DNA from 2 places in the Lentilactobacillus hilgardii genome. Region 1 is predicted to be linked to the other one. Evidence: riboswitches for the same ligand, from Rfam matches in the RefSeq annotation. Region 1 holds a riboswitch; the other holds the start of a gene.
What was found. A riboswitch is a leader RNA that binds a small molecule or an ion and turns the genes downstream of it on or off. The one in region 1 is predicted to bind thiamine pyrophosphate.
Positions count from the first base shown of each region.

Region 2: another riboswitch for thiamine pyrophosphate. It lies ahead of GQR93_RS12075 (ECF transporter S component); the one in region 1 lies ahead of GQR93_RS03865 (thiaminase II/PqqC family protein).

Region 1 covers NZ_CP047121.1:847,634-855,870, reverse strand. Annotated here, with positions in the region: gene GQR93_RS03890 (MFS transporter) at 1-110, shown strand, start outside; gene GQR93_RS03885 (arsenic metallochaperone ArsD family protein) at 296-640, shown strand; gene GQR93_RS03880 (phosphatase PAP2 family protein) at 807-2,582, opposite strand; gene GQR93_RS03875 (hypothetical protein) at 3,135-3,419, opposite strand; gene GQR93_RS03870 (hypothetical protein) at 3,644-4,183, opposite strand; gene GQR93_RS03865 (thiaminase II/PqqC family protein) at 4,610-5,323, opposite strand; TPP riboswitch at 5,406-5,496, opposite strand; gene GQR93_RS03860 (hypothetical protein) at 5,551-5,961, opposite strand; gene GQR93_RS15255 (AbrB/MazE/SpoVT family DNA-binding domain-containing protein) at 6,298-6,459, shown strand; gene GQR93_RS03855 (SDR family NAD(P)-dependent oxidoreductase) at 6,656-7,393, shown strand; gene GQR93_RS03850 (DUF5776 domain-containing protein) at 7,562-8,237, opposite strand, start outside.
Region 2 covers NZ_CP047121.1:2,537,697-2,545,933, forward strand. Annotated here, with positions in the region: gene GQR93_RS12055 (FAD/NAD(P)-binding protein) at 1-251, shown strand, start outside; gene GQR93_RS12060 (LVIS_2131 family protein) at 531-1,157, opposite strand; gene GQR93_RS12065 (linear amide C-N hydrolase) at 1,281-2,219, shown strand; gene GQR93_RS12070 (HAD-IIB family hydrolase) at 2,205-3,017, opposite strand; TPP riboswitch at 3,181-3,269, shown strand; gene GQR93_RS12075 (ECF transporter S component) at 3,695-4,285, shown strand; gene GQR93_RS12080 (ABC transporter ATP-binding protein) at 4,301-5,731, shown strand; gene GQR93_RS12085 (energy-coupling factor transporter transmembrane component T family protein) at 5,731-6,384, shown strand; gene GQR93_RS12090 (hypothetical protein) at 6,497-6,811, shown strand; gene GQR93_RS12095 (LBP_cg2779 family protein) at 6,871-7,068, shown strand; gene GQR93_RS12100 (SDR family oxidoreductase) at 7,183-8,049, opposite strand.

The DNA.
Region 1 (8,237 bases):
GTGCCATCGCCAGCTGGTGGCCCGTCATTGTGATGATGCTGATCGTTGTCGTTATTCAAACGAGTTTCGGCCTGCTGGTTGATAGTAAACCATCAGTATTTGGCGAATAATGATCTTAAATTTACAAAAGCCTCTAACCACGTAGTCGTATATTGTGTGGCTTATGATTTGTAATTTGTAATTTGTGATTTGTGATTTATAATTTATCATCTAATACTCTTGCATCATAATGCAAGGCAAACCGTATTCGTAATCCAGATTTTAACACCGCTATCGAAAATGCTGGAGGACAAAAATGCTAGAAATCACTTATTTTATTAAACAAAACGAAAAAGATCCCCTTTTGGATATATTCAGGAGTTTGGTGACATCTCAATCCAGAAACAATCACAAGGCCTTTTTTAAAGATAAAACGCTTAATATTACCCAAATTCAAACGGCAGCTGATATTTCCGCAATCAAAAACGGTGGCGTCCAAGCTATTTTGAAGAAAAATGGCGTCAAATCACTGCCAATTGTGACAGTCAATCAAAAGATAAGAAAAATTGGTCAACTCCTTGAAATTAGTGAATTAGAAGATTTAATCGATGGGTTGTCCATTCAAGTTGACGAGGAAACCAGAAATAAGTTGCACCCATAATCAAGAACATGAATTTAAACTATAAGTCAATTCTACCAAATCATCTAATAATTATCCCAATCAAATAAAAGCCTTAACTCACGTATTAATGACTGCGTGTGTTAAGGCTTTTATTTTGATGCTGTTTTTTTGTAATCAATTTTGACCTTTTGTTCCCAAATAAAACCTATTTTTTAACCAGCGTAACTTTGTGTTGGTCGTAGCTTAAATGCCAATTCTTTGCCAATCCTTTAAGCTGAACGTGCTTAAATTTACCTTGAATCCTTGCTGCCTTAAAGATGACCTGTCTATGTGCTGGCCGTTGGCGTCCATCAACAATCAATTTCCCATTCAAATGAGCGTTTCCACTCACGTTCAGAGATTGACCGGTGCCGGTCTCAAGTGTCCCGGAACTTGACTCCTGATACTGGCCCTTAACTTGAACCTTTTTAGTACTTAATTGAAGCGTACCCGCTTTGATGTTCAAATTTCCAGCACCCAAAGCATGTTCGTTTTGAGCAACCACCGTCCCTGCCTCAATGACTGTATCACCTTGATAAGCATTGTTTCCTAAAAGTGTCAGTGATCCGGTTCCCTGTTTGGTCAGACCACCTCTCCCGCCAATATCGCTTTTCCAAGTATCGTTGGCATTAAAACCACCCTGTTTGGCATCCATATTAACCGTTGTATTCGTTAAAAAGTTGCCAAACCCGTTTCCAGCCGCAAACAGGTTCAATCTTCCCCACCCCTCGGTATCATCAGTCATTGGATAACCGGATGAAATACCGGTTGTATAGAGAACTTCTCGACGTTGCAGGTCAGATAGATATGGGAATCTGGTTTTCAGCAGAACTTCCGCACCCTTGGGAACGCGCATCGGTTGATTGGTGTCGCCAACCGGTTCAAACCCATAGTTCAATCGTTCCGTATAGGCCTTTAAATTTTTTTGATAGTCGCCGTAGGAATCCTGGCTGTTGGCATCGTCCGCCGTTAATTTACTTTGGATATTACTCTTTGCCTGATCAATTAAGTCTTTATTGGCCGGATCATTTAAAACCGAAGCAGTGACAGCCGTTCCCAAAATGCGACCGCCGATTACCGCAAGTGGCGAATGCCGTCCAACCAAAACCCGGTCGTAACCGATTTCCGACGAGCGCGTAACAAGCTGTTGAAATCGTTGTGGAAAAATATACGCTAAGCTTAAACCAGCTTCAAAGCCTTGGGTGGTGTGCCCACTCGGAAAATCATAGTCATCTTGTGGGGCAGCCGCAAAAACATCGGCCAATACGCTTGGGACCTTGACCTGATTACTTTGTCGATATGGTCGAATATATTTAAAATATTGTTTGGGTGTTCCCGAAGACGAAAAGTTTGATTTAGCCGTTAAATCAATTAACTTTACAACCGGACCCAAATCAGAATCCTCGCTTGCCCAAGGGGTTGTGTTACCGTCATCGCCCTTGTCGCTGGCAGGCAATGGTGATGACGGTAACCTTGTGTAATTTGTGTGGGCGTCACTTTTTTGAATAAACTCATCCGCATATGGTCCCAATCCACTGATCACATTATATGGTGAATCACGCCGATCGGTTAAGTATGATCGCAAAGCATCGTCAGCGGAAACATTGGCCGTGATCTGAGCGGTCTTTTCAACGTTTTCATCGAGAATGGTCGGATTCTTCCTGGTCCCGTCACCAGACCAATAATTGGAAAACGTATTTTGAAACACACCGATTCCGGGATTGATGTTGGGATCCAAATTAGTTTTGACATTATTTTTATATAAATCGACATAGTAACCATACGATGCTGCCTTTGGTGCAAGCTCTTCCGCCAAATTTTGATCGCTAGTATCCTGCGCATGCGTGACGACCTGACTTGTTGTCAACGTCACGCCAGCCAATGATAGGCTCAATAACCCTTTAAAAACCCGATTTGATAAAGATGTTTTGCCCCACTGCATAACCCGTTCCTCCACTCGATTATCCTTATTTGACATAACACTTTGCCGATCATTTCATACCCCAAAAATGGTTTAAGCCCGTTATGCCGGTGCTTTAAGCATACTAAAGCAGCGTAAAAACAAAACGAATTCTTTGTAAAATACCCGTAAAAATGACAATAAGTCTCACAAATTTCTTTGGATAAAAGTAACTTTAGTATCTGTTCAAATATTTAGTGACAAATATAAGCAGCAGTCTGGTATAAAGTGACCTCAGCGTACAGTGACGTTAAAAAAATAAGAATCCCGCCAACCGTTAAGTTGACGAGGTTCATTAATTTCTATTTATAAGCGTGAACATATTTCGTATTGGCGGTAATGTAGCCACCATTTGTTAAGGTAAAAAAGAATTAACTATCAAAATAGCTTCCATGCCTTTAACACCAATCAAGCATTCAGAGGATTTTATTAGTCAACGTTATATTTTCTTATCTACTGTTTGAGAGATGATTAATCGTCCAATAATGCCTGTTCTCTTTGAGCAATCAATCCTTTAAGTTCATCTAAATCATCTTAGGTAGCAAAGTTGCGGATGAATCCTTGCGCCTGCGAACGTCGGGAAATATACTGTATTTGTTCTTTGTGGGCTTGGTCCCACTTCTTGTTAACTTGCTGACGGGCTTTGGTATAAGGTTGTTTAGCCATGCTTCTCACATCCTTTAAATTGTGTTCCCGATACCAATATGGTATGATAATTCGTGAAAAAATGAGTACCAGAATGCCCTCCGATACCCGCAATCGTGAGTTTGGATACTTGGGAATGAGACTAGCCGATTGGTTAGTCTTTTTTGATTTCATGGTAGGCTTTGGCTAACAACAATACACCGTAGCACAATCCAATGAAATCAACTACTCACAGGTCCGTCTCGACTTCTCCAAGTCTTACCAATTCGGATACCCGCCACCTCCGTTGAGTTTGAATGGTTGAAAAGTGTGGCATGTGTATCCTGATAACTCACTTGGTTAATCCCGCCGGAAGCTATCCATTGCTTTTAACCATGTTTTGCTTTACACGCTTATAATTACATGGAAGGAACTGTATTTATCTTATGATACCAACCCTTAGCAGTTCCGAGGCTCGTTGTGTAGTCCCATACTTTATAAGGAGCTTGTTCCTGATACCCACCCTTATCATTGGATTGATCAAAAACGCTAAGAACTAGCCGGTTGGAACCACCCAATTTTCTACGATTAATCTGTACAGTCGTAATATCATCTGATGCTTTCGCTCCAAAGAAGTACCACCCATGAGATTTACTAATGACATATCTTTTTGCCGGAATGTGGCTTACTTTCCATTTGTCGTCTTTATGAATCTTATTGGCGAAATAAACCGTATGTTTAGAAAAATGAATTCTTTCATAGAGCCATTTCCCGCTATATGCATTCGTATGACCATACCAAGTATGTGCCCTTAATGCCTTAGGATTTGTATAATAAACTTTTTTAGCTTGAACTTCTGATGGTTTATAAGTGAACAAGGCCATTCCGCCTACAAAACACGCCATTCCTACAAATAATTCTCGACTAATCTTCAATTTAACACTATCTTCTTTCCCCATAATTGATCATTCAATGGTTACTATAAACTAATCCACATATTTCAAAACTAATTATACTTCTTCTTTAAAGTGAATTTTCAATTTTTTGAAACATCTTAAAAACAATAGATCCCCATGCCACAACCCGGCATGGGGATCCGTTGTATTGTCTCAAATGTAGCTTGAGGGGGGTTACCGCATCTGAGTTGAGTACCCAATTTAATTAAAAATCTTAGCAACGTAAAAGTCCCTGAATGACCAGCATTTCAGCTTTTCGCACTTAGCTGCCGGATTCACCAGTCCGCTTTTACAGCCAAATCATACATACAAGTGTCATTTTAAGCAAGCGCTTGAGCTTGAAATGTTTGCCCTGTCAATCGATCAATATGGCGACAAAAGATTCCATAGGTTCCCCTTCAATCATGGCCTATCTATCAAAATCCCAATTTACAAATTCGGTTGATCCTGTCCCTCAGGTGCCACTGTCCGCCAATCATCCCAAGTTGTCTGCTTATAAGCCGCATCCCAAAAATACCATTCCAATAAACAGCTTTTAAGAAAAGTATCCTTGGCTTGGTTCTGTTCCTGAGGTGACGCTGTTTTCGCCTCTTGATCGATAATATTGAAGAAGCGTTCAATAAAGCCGTCCGGTCCAAGAAAGTCCTGGTTGGCAAGTGTCAAAAAACTGTGAAACGGTTCGTCATTCACCCGGGCTTGATTCTGCATATATTTGCCCAACTCAATATAAAGCCACTCACCCGCCGCAAACGATGGCAGGATCTGCAGCACACCATTGGTAGCAATGGTACCGACCATGTGCTGCCGATAAAGTTGGTTGATCGGCTGAATCTTTATCTGCTTAAGGCTTGCCCAATCATGCGTCATGTCGTTGGGTTCCCGTTTTAACCAATCACGCAACATCGTCAGCTGCAAAGACAATCGTTTTTGAAACAGCAAAGCTTGGTCTGTAGTTGTACTGTTGTTGATTAACGCACTAATGACCGCTACCTCATTGTATTCAAATGCGATGTCCTGCTCATCATAATAACGTAATTGGGCTGGCGTTAATTTCCCGGTAATAATGCCCTGAACAAAAGGATGCTTCTCGCTGGCAACCAAATATGGTCGGGCTTCTTTGATCATTTCTTCAGATAATGACATACTGATTCCTCCTAAAATTCCTGGTTTGGGGAACCAGTCGTGACAAAAGAAAAGCCCACTTGTCATTTCAAGCGGACTGGTAATGCTAATTACTCGATCTTCCTTCGACAGTACTAACTGCAGCAGGTTCCATGGGTATTTCTCAGCCATTAAAGGCACCCTAGACCACGAATGATATTTATTTCGTTTATTTATAGCAGTTAATTGGTGACAATCAGATACACTTATTAGCTTCTATGAAAATATGTCCCAGACTTTGAATGCACAGATCGATACATAACCAAATGATGACCCCGACGCCCCAGAACTGTTTTTTCATGGAAACCTTTCTTCGTATATGGATGAAAGGTTTCATAGCCATCAATCACATACTTACGATTCCCGAGATACTTCCACCGGGGATTTCTGATATTATGGGCCTGCATCCCGCTGCTCGCCCAATCAAGCTTGTTCCTGGTCACGGTTATTGCATCCGATCCCAATGGTGCCTTATCCTTGTGTGTCCAACTTCCACGTAATGCTTTAGGTGTGCCTCGATGCCAACTGGCCGCAATAGTGCTTTGATTAAAGCCAGCAAAAACACCCACACCAGCAAAAGTTGCCAACGTTACTGCAAAAAATGATCGTCTAAATTTCAATTCTGATACCCCCCTAAACAATAATTATTTGTTTATAATCGAATTATACTTCAATAATCCATAAATGGCGCATCAATTTTTGATTTTTACAATCTTTTACAATTGGGAGGTGAATATTGACAGTTTTCCAGCAAAATCAGGTTTAAATTTACCAACAGTTAAAAAATATTTTTTCTATCATTGTCATTGAATCATAGTATTCGCCGTCAAAATTCATTAAAGATGAATCAATTGCTACTTAATCCGCCTTATGCTAGAATAATGAACAAGTTACATCATGTAAACTTTTAATGTAACTGCTGTTCACAACATCATAGACTACAAGGAGGAATTATTATGTCAAAACATGTACAGATAGTTTCTAACAATGGTCGAGTATCAATGTCCGCGGAATTACGCGAGACAGATTTTCTCCAAGCTGGTGATCAGGTGACTTTTCGGACCGATGAACAGGGTCAGATTATTATCGAAAAGACACCCGATGATTACCAGGAATAACCATTTCTTGAGTTTTTGATACAGAATTACATTAGATCTTTAATTGGGAGGAGCTGGAAATTTCAGCGCCTCTTTTTGAATTCCGGTAAACTTCTCAAAATAAGAATTGCCAAGTCAATCCCATGCCAACAGCCAACTGTACGTGTATGCTAAGGGTGAAATAACAATCACTATTATCAGAAAGGGATGACCTAACATGGCTCATCTATCAACTGTAACGGCACTGATTACCGGTGCTGCCGGTGGTATGGGTAAAGCATTTGTCGAGAATTTTATTCAAAATGGCGCTCGGGTTGTGTTTACAGATATCAACGAAACCACCGGTAAGACGATCCAAGCAAAATTAGGAGATCATAGTTTGTTTTTAAAACACGACGTCACGTCAGTCGCAGATTGGCAACGGGTGATTGAAACCGGTGAAGCCAATTTCGGACCGTTTAACGTTCTCGTCAACAATGCCGGCATCGACATCATGAAACCCATTACCGATATGACGCCTGAAGATTATGACAAAGTCGTCCATATTAATCAGTATTCCGTCTTTTACGGTATGAAGGCCATTGTCCCTTCCATGAAACGTGCGGGCAAAGGATCGATCGTCAACATTTCTTCAATTGGTGGTTTGATTGCTATCCTCAATACAATTGCCTACGGTGCCAGTAAATTTGCCATTCGTGGTATGACAAAGGATGCCGCTCTTGATTTGGTAGACGATCACATCCGCGTGAATTCAGTTCATCCCGGCATGGTTGAAACACCGATTCTAAAAAACATTCCTGCTGAAAATAAAGCAAAAATTGCGCAGGGCGTCCCAATGAAACGACTCGGGAAACCGGAAGAAATTGCCAATGTGGTGAACTTCTTGGCTTCGGATAAATCAAGTTTTATTACCGGTCAGGAGATTGTGGCTGACGGTGGGTATACGATGGTGTGACATTGTTTAAATTAAACCAAAAAGTTCTCTTAACAATAAAATTAGCAAAAATTAAAAGCCCATAGCATCAGTCGATAAAAACTGATCTTATGGGCTTTAATTATAGTAATCATTGCTGAAATACTTTGTCAGCCTAACTTTAAAAAAGTTTTTAAATTGTGCTAAAAATTACTTATAGATGTAAATATATCGGGTGTTTCCAGTAATATAACCACCGACAATTCGATAACGTAAAGCTCCTGGCTTACCCATATTGTTCCCATGTGAATAATCAAAGCCGTAAACTTTAAGACGCTTGTTCTTCACAATATGAAGATTTTTCTTAGTCAAATTTGCATTACTATACCGATTAATCATACGCTTAGTTTTAACCAAGCGAACCTGTTTATGTTTCCCCATCTTAACAAGTTTACGATTTGCAGTAATATATTTCCCGTTTGTCAAAATAAATCTGGTCGTCAAATTATGCTTTACAATTTGCTTAACATGTAGCCTTGATCCTTGACGAAAATGAGCCGATCTACCTGCTAACTTAGCATTGCGATATGCTCTCACACCCCTTGGATTGATGACTGTAATTATTGATTGCTTTTTAGCATAATAAACTGGACGAACATAGTTCCAATTTGCAGTGATATATCCCTTTTTACCTGCTGTCTTGCTTAAATGATTAACATCTCGAACCTCGTATCGTAATCGACCAGTAGTGGAACGTGCATATCCAGTCACAACAAACATCGGTCGATAAATTCTTGGCTTCTTCACATATTTTGCTAAACGCTCTTTAGAATTAAAATCAGCATTACGATAAAGATAAATATTTTTCAATGCATATACAGCTGCA
Region 2 (8,237 bases), 1.4 Mb from region 1:
TTCTGCAAGCGGACCAAAAGGAAGTTCGGATGGCATCCGTTGATGTTGATCCAACGACTGACCAATTACTAAATAAAGCCGGCAATATTGAAAATGCGATCTATATTTGGGGACTTTCTTTAGAAGGGCTCAGATACATCACTTCTGCGAGTCCTCGTCCGGGTGTTAATGATCCGGCATTACAGACCGCCGACAAAATTGCGGCAGACGTCCTAAATGTGCCAAGTGCTAAAAATGTTCAAATGAATTAATAACTGACTATTTTCGCTTCGCATAACTCATTAGGCTACAAGAAATGGTACTCTCTCAATCTTTTTTGATTAAGAAGGTACCATTTTTTGTACTGATTATTGTCTTAAATTCCCAAGGAGAACCCAACTGTGAAAGCAAGCATCAATAAAAGAATGATGGGTAGAACGTGAAGCCAAAACCGAAAAATACTCATCAGCATTCAACTCACCCTCATACTTAATCAGAAATAATCAGCTATGATGCACAATTGATTTGTAGCGATTTTTAGTCGTTCGACATCATTTTTCAACTGTCATAAATGACTTATCCGGAATTCGGATTAAATTAAACCGGTCAGCCTGCCGACCCGCATGTAATCCTATTCCGTTGAACCAATTCTTCTTGTATGTCGTTGTGACCGTTCCAACCCATGCGTGTTGATAACGATCATCCAAATGATTCAGCCATTCCTTATTCCACTTGTAAGCTTCGGCCTGAACGTTCAAGTTCGATTTGCCGTAAACCACTGTTGCACTTGTACTGTCTGTCTGGTATTTTCGCCCTTCAACATAGTATGTATATCGTTGAATCGGCTTCCGGCCATTTCCATTATTAACCGTAACGTAATCGGACTGATCGGTCTTGTAACGAATAATCAACGGCTTGTAAGAGTAACTAACACGAACCGCATTCGGATTAAGCTTTTTGACATCCTGGAAAAATGTCGTATAAGACATCCCCCAAAATACCAACAAAAAGACAACCAGTTCGCCACAAGAAATCCAAAAGTTCTGCCAAGTAAATGCTTTCTTTTCTTGAACGATTACTTTTAGGCGTCGACTACGCATATCGTGAACCATCCAAATTAAATAAATGAGTAGAATAAGCCATAAAGCCATTCCAATTAAATTCCAGGTGGATTCCATGTCATTCAATTCCCCTTTTAACAATAATTATGATTTCAGTGTACACTAATATTAAAGAGAGTGCGAGAGATTACGGCGTATCGCACTGTCATTTCGAACACTTAAAACTAACGAGGTGATCCCATGTGTACCAGTTTAACTTTGCAAACTTTAAACCATCATGTCCTGCTTGCCCGAACAATGGATTTTCCGGTCCGGGCAGCTTGGAAACCAGCGCTTATTAATCAAGACTATTATGAAACCGCTTTATCGGGAAAACGTGCCATTCGTTATCCTTATATCGGCGGCGGTCGAACCGAGGAAAATGACCAAATACTGGTTGCCGATGGCGTCAATACCAAAGGGCTTAGTTGCGCGGAATTAATGTTCCCTCTTAAAGCCCATTATTTGGATAAACCGATAGCAGACAAGCTCAATTTAACACCGCAGGATTTTCTCCCCTGGGTACTTGGTGAACACGCCTCGCTTCAAGAAGTCAAAGCTGATTTGGCGCATATCGCCATTATTGGTCAAAACTGGCTGGCCGGCAATGAGATCTTTGCCTTTCACTGGATTTTGGCTGATCAGGCAGGTCAAACCTTACTTATAGAACCAACCATTAAAGGTCTTGAAGTCATCTCCGATTCAATCGGTGTTCTAACCAACTCGCCAACCTATCCGGAACATATGGCACGTTTTGCCAAATCACTTCATACTAATGAGGATTTAACTGAACTATCTCAAAAATCACAACAGATTGTGATGAGCCAGAAGTTTCCTCGAGCAACCAACACACCCACAACCAGATTTTTAGTCACCGCCATTAATAAACTTGGTGCCCAGCCCAGTCGAACACAATTCGAGGCTCGAAACCGACTGTTTAATGATTTGGCGACCGTTGCAATTCCATACAAGCCATCCATGCATCAACACCCCAACTTCAATTATACCCACTATATTTCGATTCTTGATTCAACAGATCAAACCTATTATTTTAGATATCACGATTCAAAACAGGTCTTCAGTTATTCTCTGAGTGACGAGTTGGCGCAACATACCAATCAAAACCTATTCCTCATTTAAATAATGATCAATTTGTTCTTGAACGCCTTGTTCATCGTTGGTTAAATGAGTCACGTGTTCAACTTTAACCAGTAAATCCTGGGCAGCGTTTTTCATCGCATAGCCCTCCCTTGCGGCGTTGACCATCTCAAAATCATTACCGTTATCGCCAAAAGCAGCAACGTCATCAAATGATAGCCGCCAGTCATCAAGCAGTGGTTGAATACCGGTCAGCTTGGTCACACCGGCGTTCATGACATCCAATCCGTTCATCCCCGAAGACGTTGCGCTCAGTCGGCCGCTAAATTGATGATTAAACTCATTTTGTCGTTCAAGTACGCCACCCGTCTCCCATGTGATATCAATCTTATAAATTGAATCAAAAACCAATCGCAGATCTTTGGCAGATTGCATATTTTCGTAAAAATACTTGGACGCTTTAAAACGTTTGGATTGGCTTGGCAGATTGCAATACGTTCCGTTTCGGCCAACCAGGATGATCTCGGCCCCGAAGAAACTTGGCGTTTTTAACATCCAATCCAGTGCCTTTCGGAGTACCAAATGGTCAATAATATCTTCCGAAACAATGACACCGCGTTCGTCAACAACCAACGCGCCGTTATTACAAACGTAAGAAATTGGCCCTGACACGTGTTCAAAGGTTTTTAATAAATGTTGATAATGATTGCTGCTGGCTGAAACAAAATGCATCTGTTTTTGGGCTAATCGATCCAATTCACCTTGAAACCTGTTTTCATCGAATGTCCCCCTTTCATTTAAAAAGGTTCCGTCCATATCACTTGCAATTACTTTAATCACGGCAATTCTCCTGACTATCGTTATTTTTAAATTACGAATATATTATATATTTATCCAAATCATTTACTTAATTGTGTATCCAATAAAAGCTACACCCTTAATTTTAAATGTTTCACTCCGTTTGTAAAACAATTTTATATTTAGTATACTGTTCCTTGATGATACAACTTATCTGGGGTGCCTTTAGGCTGAGAGAAACCCATCGAACCTGATCTGGATAATACCAGCGAAGGGAGCATATTCCGTTGTGCACGAAATGGATTAAGCGTATTGATGAATTTCGAGGCTGGGACATCTTGTCCGAGCCTCTTTTTATTGACTAAAATCGCTTGCGACAGGATTTTTCAGTTTTATTTGCAATTTTTATCTTATTCATGTTATTTTCTCGCCTTATCCGCAACTCCAGTGTAGGGACTATCTTGCTCTTCAAAGCAACGTTCTGCATGTAAGGGATTGATTTCAAAAATCCAAAATCGGGATTTCCCAAATCGACGCCTTATATTCCGGGTGTTAACCGCTTTGAATCGCACACTTTTTAGGACTGCTCTTCAAAGCAACACCACTCCATATAAGGGATCAATTTGAAAAATCCAAAATCGGGATTTCCCAAATCGACGCCTTATATTCCGGGTGTTAACCGCTTTGAATCGCACACTATACTATTTGGAGGTCTTTTTATGGAAAACAAGAGTCAAGCAAGCAACAATCAGCATCAAAGTAAATGGACGTTACGCAACATTATTTTGATCGCCTTGATTGCTATTTTTTGTGGCATTATTTTTTGGGGAATCGGCTTTCTCTATACTGCATTAACGGTCGCCCTCACGCCAATTGGTGCTGCGCCATTTGCCAATGATATTTTGATGGGGCTTTGGTGCATGGCCGGTCCGCTTACCGGATTCATCATCCGAACGGCTGGTTCGGCCTTTCTTGGTGAATTTCTTGGTGCTGCCGTTGAAGTCTTCCTTGGCGGTCAATGGGGCGCCGGTGCCTTTATTTCCGGACTGGTTCAGGGAATTGGTTCCGAACTTGGTTTTACCTTCACCGGCTACAAACGTTACGACTGGGTTTCACTAAATGCTTCAATCTTTACAACCGTTGTTGTAACTTTCGCCTGGGACATGATTAAAAACGGATACGATAAATTTGCATTACCGCTTCTGATCGGACTATTCATCACTCGTTACATCTCAACCTTTATTTTCGGTGGCATTGTCACCAAAATGATCGTTAAGCTGTTGGATCGTAGTAATGCATTTAATCTATAAACAGAGGTTTTAGACATGACTGACGTATCGATTAGCGACTTTACCTATCAGTACCCCAAAAGTGAGACCAAGGTACTAAATGATCTTAATTTAACATTCAAGCACAATCACTTTTCCCTGCTTTCCGGACCATCCGGTAGTGGGAAGTCAACGCTCCTGTACTTTATTGCGGGGCTGTACCCAAGATTTATCGGCAACGATGCGACGGGAACCATCAAATTCGGTGATACAAATATTAAGGAAATTCCCCGAAACCATGTCAGCAACCACGTCGCAATGATGTTTCAAAATCCCAATCAACAATTTGCGATGGATACCGTCATCCACGAGCTTACCTTTGTTCTTGAGAATATTCAAACCCAACCTGATCAAATGGATAAAATAATCGATCATGCCCTCACTTTTTGTGGGATTGAAAAATTAAGGGATCGGATCATCAACACCCTTTCCGGGGGCGAGAAGCAACGGGTTGCACTTTCCTGTATTGTCGCCATGGATGCACCGGTTATTGTATTGGATGAACCTTTTGCCAGTATCGACCCTGATTCCAGAATTGATTTAATCCACAAACTAAAGGAATTACAGGAAAAACACGGCAAAACAATTATTCTTGCAGACCATGATTTGGGAAATTACCAGGGAGTCATTGATGAATTTTATTATTTGGATCCCCAGACCCATCACATTGATTTATTAAATCAAGCGGAATCACAACATTTCTTTGATAACTTTGAATCCACCCAAACAATTGATAAGCAGCTTGCGTTACCACCGAAAGATGATAAGAATTCAGTTATCGAATTACGTCATTTCAAATTGGCACCGCACGATTCTTTGCTCCTACAGCTTGATCATTTTAATTTCTATCGCCAAAAAACGACTTTAATTACCGGTGCCAATGGTATTGGAAAATCAACATTATTTAACGCACTAACCAAGTTATTACCGTATGCCGGAATGATTTCTTACGACGGAAAGAACATTAAAAAGATCAAGCCGTTAAACTATGCTAAGAACGTCACGCTATTGTTTCAAGATGCCGAAAACCAATTTCTAAACGTCACGGTTAAAGAAGAACTGGATCTTTCGTTCTCAAACCGGTTTAACCAAGACTACACTCATGAACAGGTTGAACAAATGCTGACACAATTGGGCATGCAGGGTCGCGATGAACAAGTTGTCTATTCTTTAAGTGAGGGACAAAAAAAGAAACTTCAGATTGTCGAAATGCTGATTATGAACCCACCCGTCCTATTGTTGGATGAGCCATTTAAAGGATTGGATTACAAATCACTGCGATTAATGACCGATTTCTTAGAACTGGCCAAAACAAAGTATGGTCAAACTCAAATCATCATTTCCCATCAATTATCCGGACTGGAAGACTTAATTGATTATCATGCCCATTTTGAAAATCAAAATCTGACTTACCAGGAGGTTATCTAATGAATCCTGGAATGAAATTACTCTTAGTTGTCTTAATAGCCTTGGAAATTTCGTTTACCCAAAGTTTAATTGTCAACATTATCTTAATTGCGATTAGTTTTGTATATGTCATGGTTAAACGGATGAACTTTAAGACATTGTTTCTTCTTATATTCTGGCCGCTTTTTCCGGCTTTGGGCCTATTTGTTTCACAATGGTTGTATGGTTCCGATGGGATCCACTTTGCATGGGTTCTTTTTACACGAATCTACGCCTACGTCTTTTTAGGGGCAACATTCACGTTAACAAGCAGTATCACGGACTTGGCACTGACTTTGGAACAAGACTTTCGCCTACCCTCAAAGTTTGCCTACGGGGTGCTGGCGGCCTTTAACCTGATGCCCAAAATCAGGGAAGAAGTACAAATCATCAAAACATCTGCCTTAATGCGTGGAGAGGTTTTTCACGTTTGGTCTCCCAAGCTCTACTTTAAGGCAATTCTGTCATCCATCCAATGGTCACAGAACTTAGCTGAAGCAATGACTTCCCACGGCTTTGTGGAAGACGAGCCACGGACCCATTACAGGGTTATCCGCATTACAGTCTTGGACTGGGCAATGTTTGCCTTCTTGATTATTGCCGTTCAAGTCATGTTATTCTTTATTCGATATTAGTTTTTAATAGAAATTAAAATTTTCTGACATAATCAAAACGCCCCAGATTTCGCAATTCCTACTTTTGCATTATAATTAATGTAATAGAGAGAAGTGAAAGAGGGCGTTTTTTATGCGGGCAAATCAATTCGCATTTGCGTTTGGCATTTTTGCTTTAATTGTTGGAGCCATTGTTGATCTTTATGGGGTGTTTACTCAATTCGGAACGATTGATAGTGCTCAGGAAGTATTGGTCGGCAGCTTTATTTTGGGAATCGGGTTGGCTTTTCTATCGATCCCCAACCGACTGGAACGTTACATTGTTCAAGGTATTATCGGAATTGGCATCTTTTATTATTTTTATATTCAAAACAATAACATTTGGATTGCCCTGATTATTGCGTTTATTCTGGTGGCCTTATTGGAGTATGGCTTGAAACATCGCTAATTATGTGTTCGTTTCACATATTATTGCTATAATAGGAATATAGTAGCTCGAGTCTTACAATGGAGGAATTTAGAATGGCAGAACAATTTAGCACCTTAGCAGAAGAAATTATCAATTACCAAAAGAAGAACGACATGCCAGACACGCAATTAGCATTCAATTTACGGATTACCGTAGAACGCCTCCACGATATTAAGTCGATGGAATCTCAACCGACACCAGAGGAAAAGAAGCTCATTGAAGACTTTGTGCGTTAAACGTGCAGGAACTATTTGAAATCCTATTTCCCAACATCGCGATGTTAACTAAAAGAAGAGACCTTTTGCAATGTCATTTTGCAAAGGGCCTCTCTTTTGGCTTTTAATGGCTGGTTATTTTTCCGGCGCTTTAAATAACGCTTGTACCTGTTCCTCCAAAGTTGGAACGGGCTTTTGTAATACGTCAGCCAAATCCGTTGTGTCTTCTTCCAAAGCATGATTTCGAATTAATTTTTGAATCATCGTCATAATCGCATCTACCTGATCTGGTACATACTTTCTTAAATTGGCCATAAATTCATCATCAGAAACGCTGGCAATCTCAAATTGTTTGCCGGTCACTTTTCGAAGCACATCAGCCAACTCGGCATACGTATGCATTGGACCTGCCAATTCATAAACTTCTTTTGGCTGTTCAGTCGTTAAAATAGTGGCTGCAGCTTCGGCATATAATGCTTCGGGGGCCCAACCAACCTTGCCATCCCCTGCGGAATAAACAAATGGCTCACCATTACTAGCTTCTTCCACAAAATTCATCTCATCTTCCAGATACCAATTATTGCGAAGAAATGAATGTGCAATACCCGACTTTTTAATCAAAGCCTCCGTGGCCTTATGGTCTGCTGCCAAGGGTGCTTCTGTCGTGTCTGCATGTGGAAAGCTGGTGTATGCAATGAACTTAACACCGGCCGCTTTAGCAGCCTGAACCACATTATTGTGTTGATCGATTCGTGACATCACTGCACCGGGTTGCGATGAAATAAACAGTAGTTTATCCACACCCTTCAATGAGTCGATCAACTGATCCGGATCTTCATAGGTACCCGGACGAACCTCAACACCGTCTTTATATATAGACTTTGCCTTTTCAATACTTCGAGCCAGAGCAATGATTGAATCTTCCGGCTTAATTAACTTTTGCAAATACGAAATGGCGTACTTGCCAAAATGACCGGTTGAACCTGTTACAGCATACTTCATAACTTAAAAGCCTCCTAAATCAACTATAGTTTAGTCAGTACATGCCATAGATTATTATAAAGCAACCTGTTGGTTTGTGTTTACATAAGCATGCTGAAATCATCAAAAAATGCCCATTGCCAATTGAAATCAAAAAAGACACTTATGCGCACGTTACTAAAACGCTAAAGTGACTCATCTTGATTTAT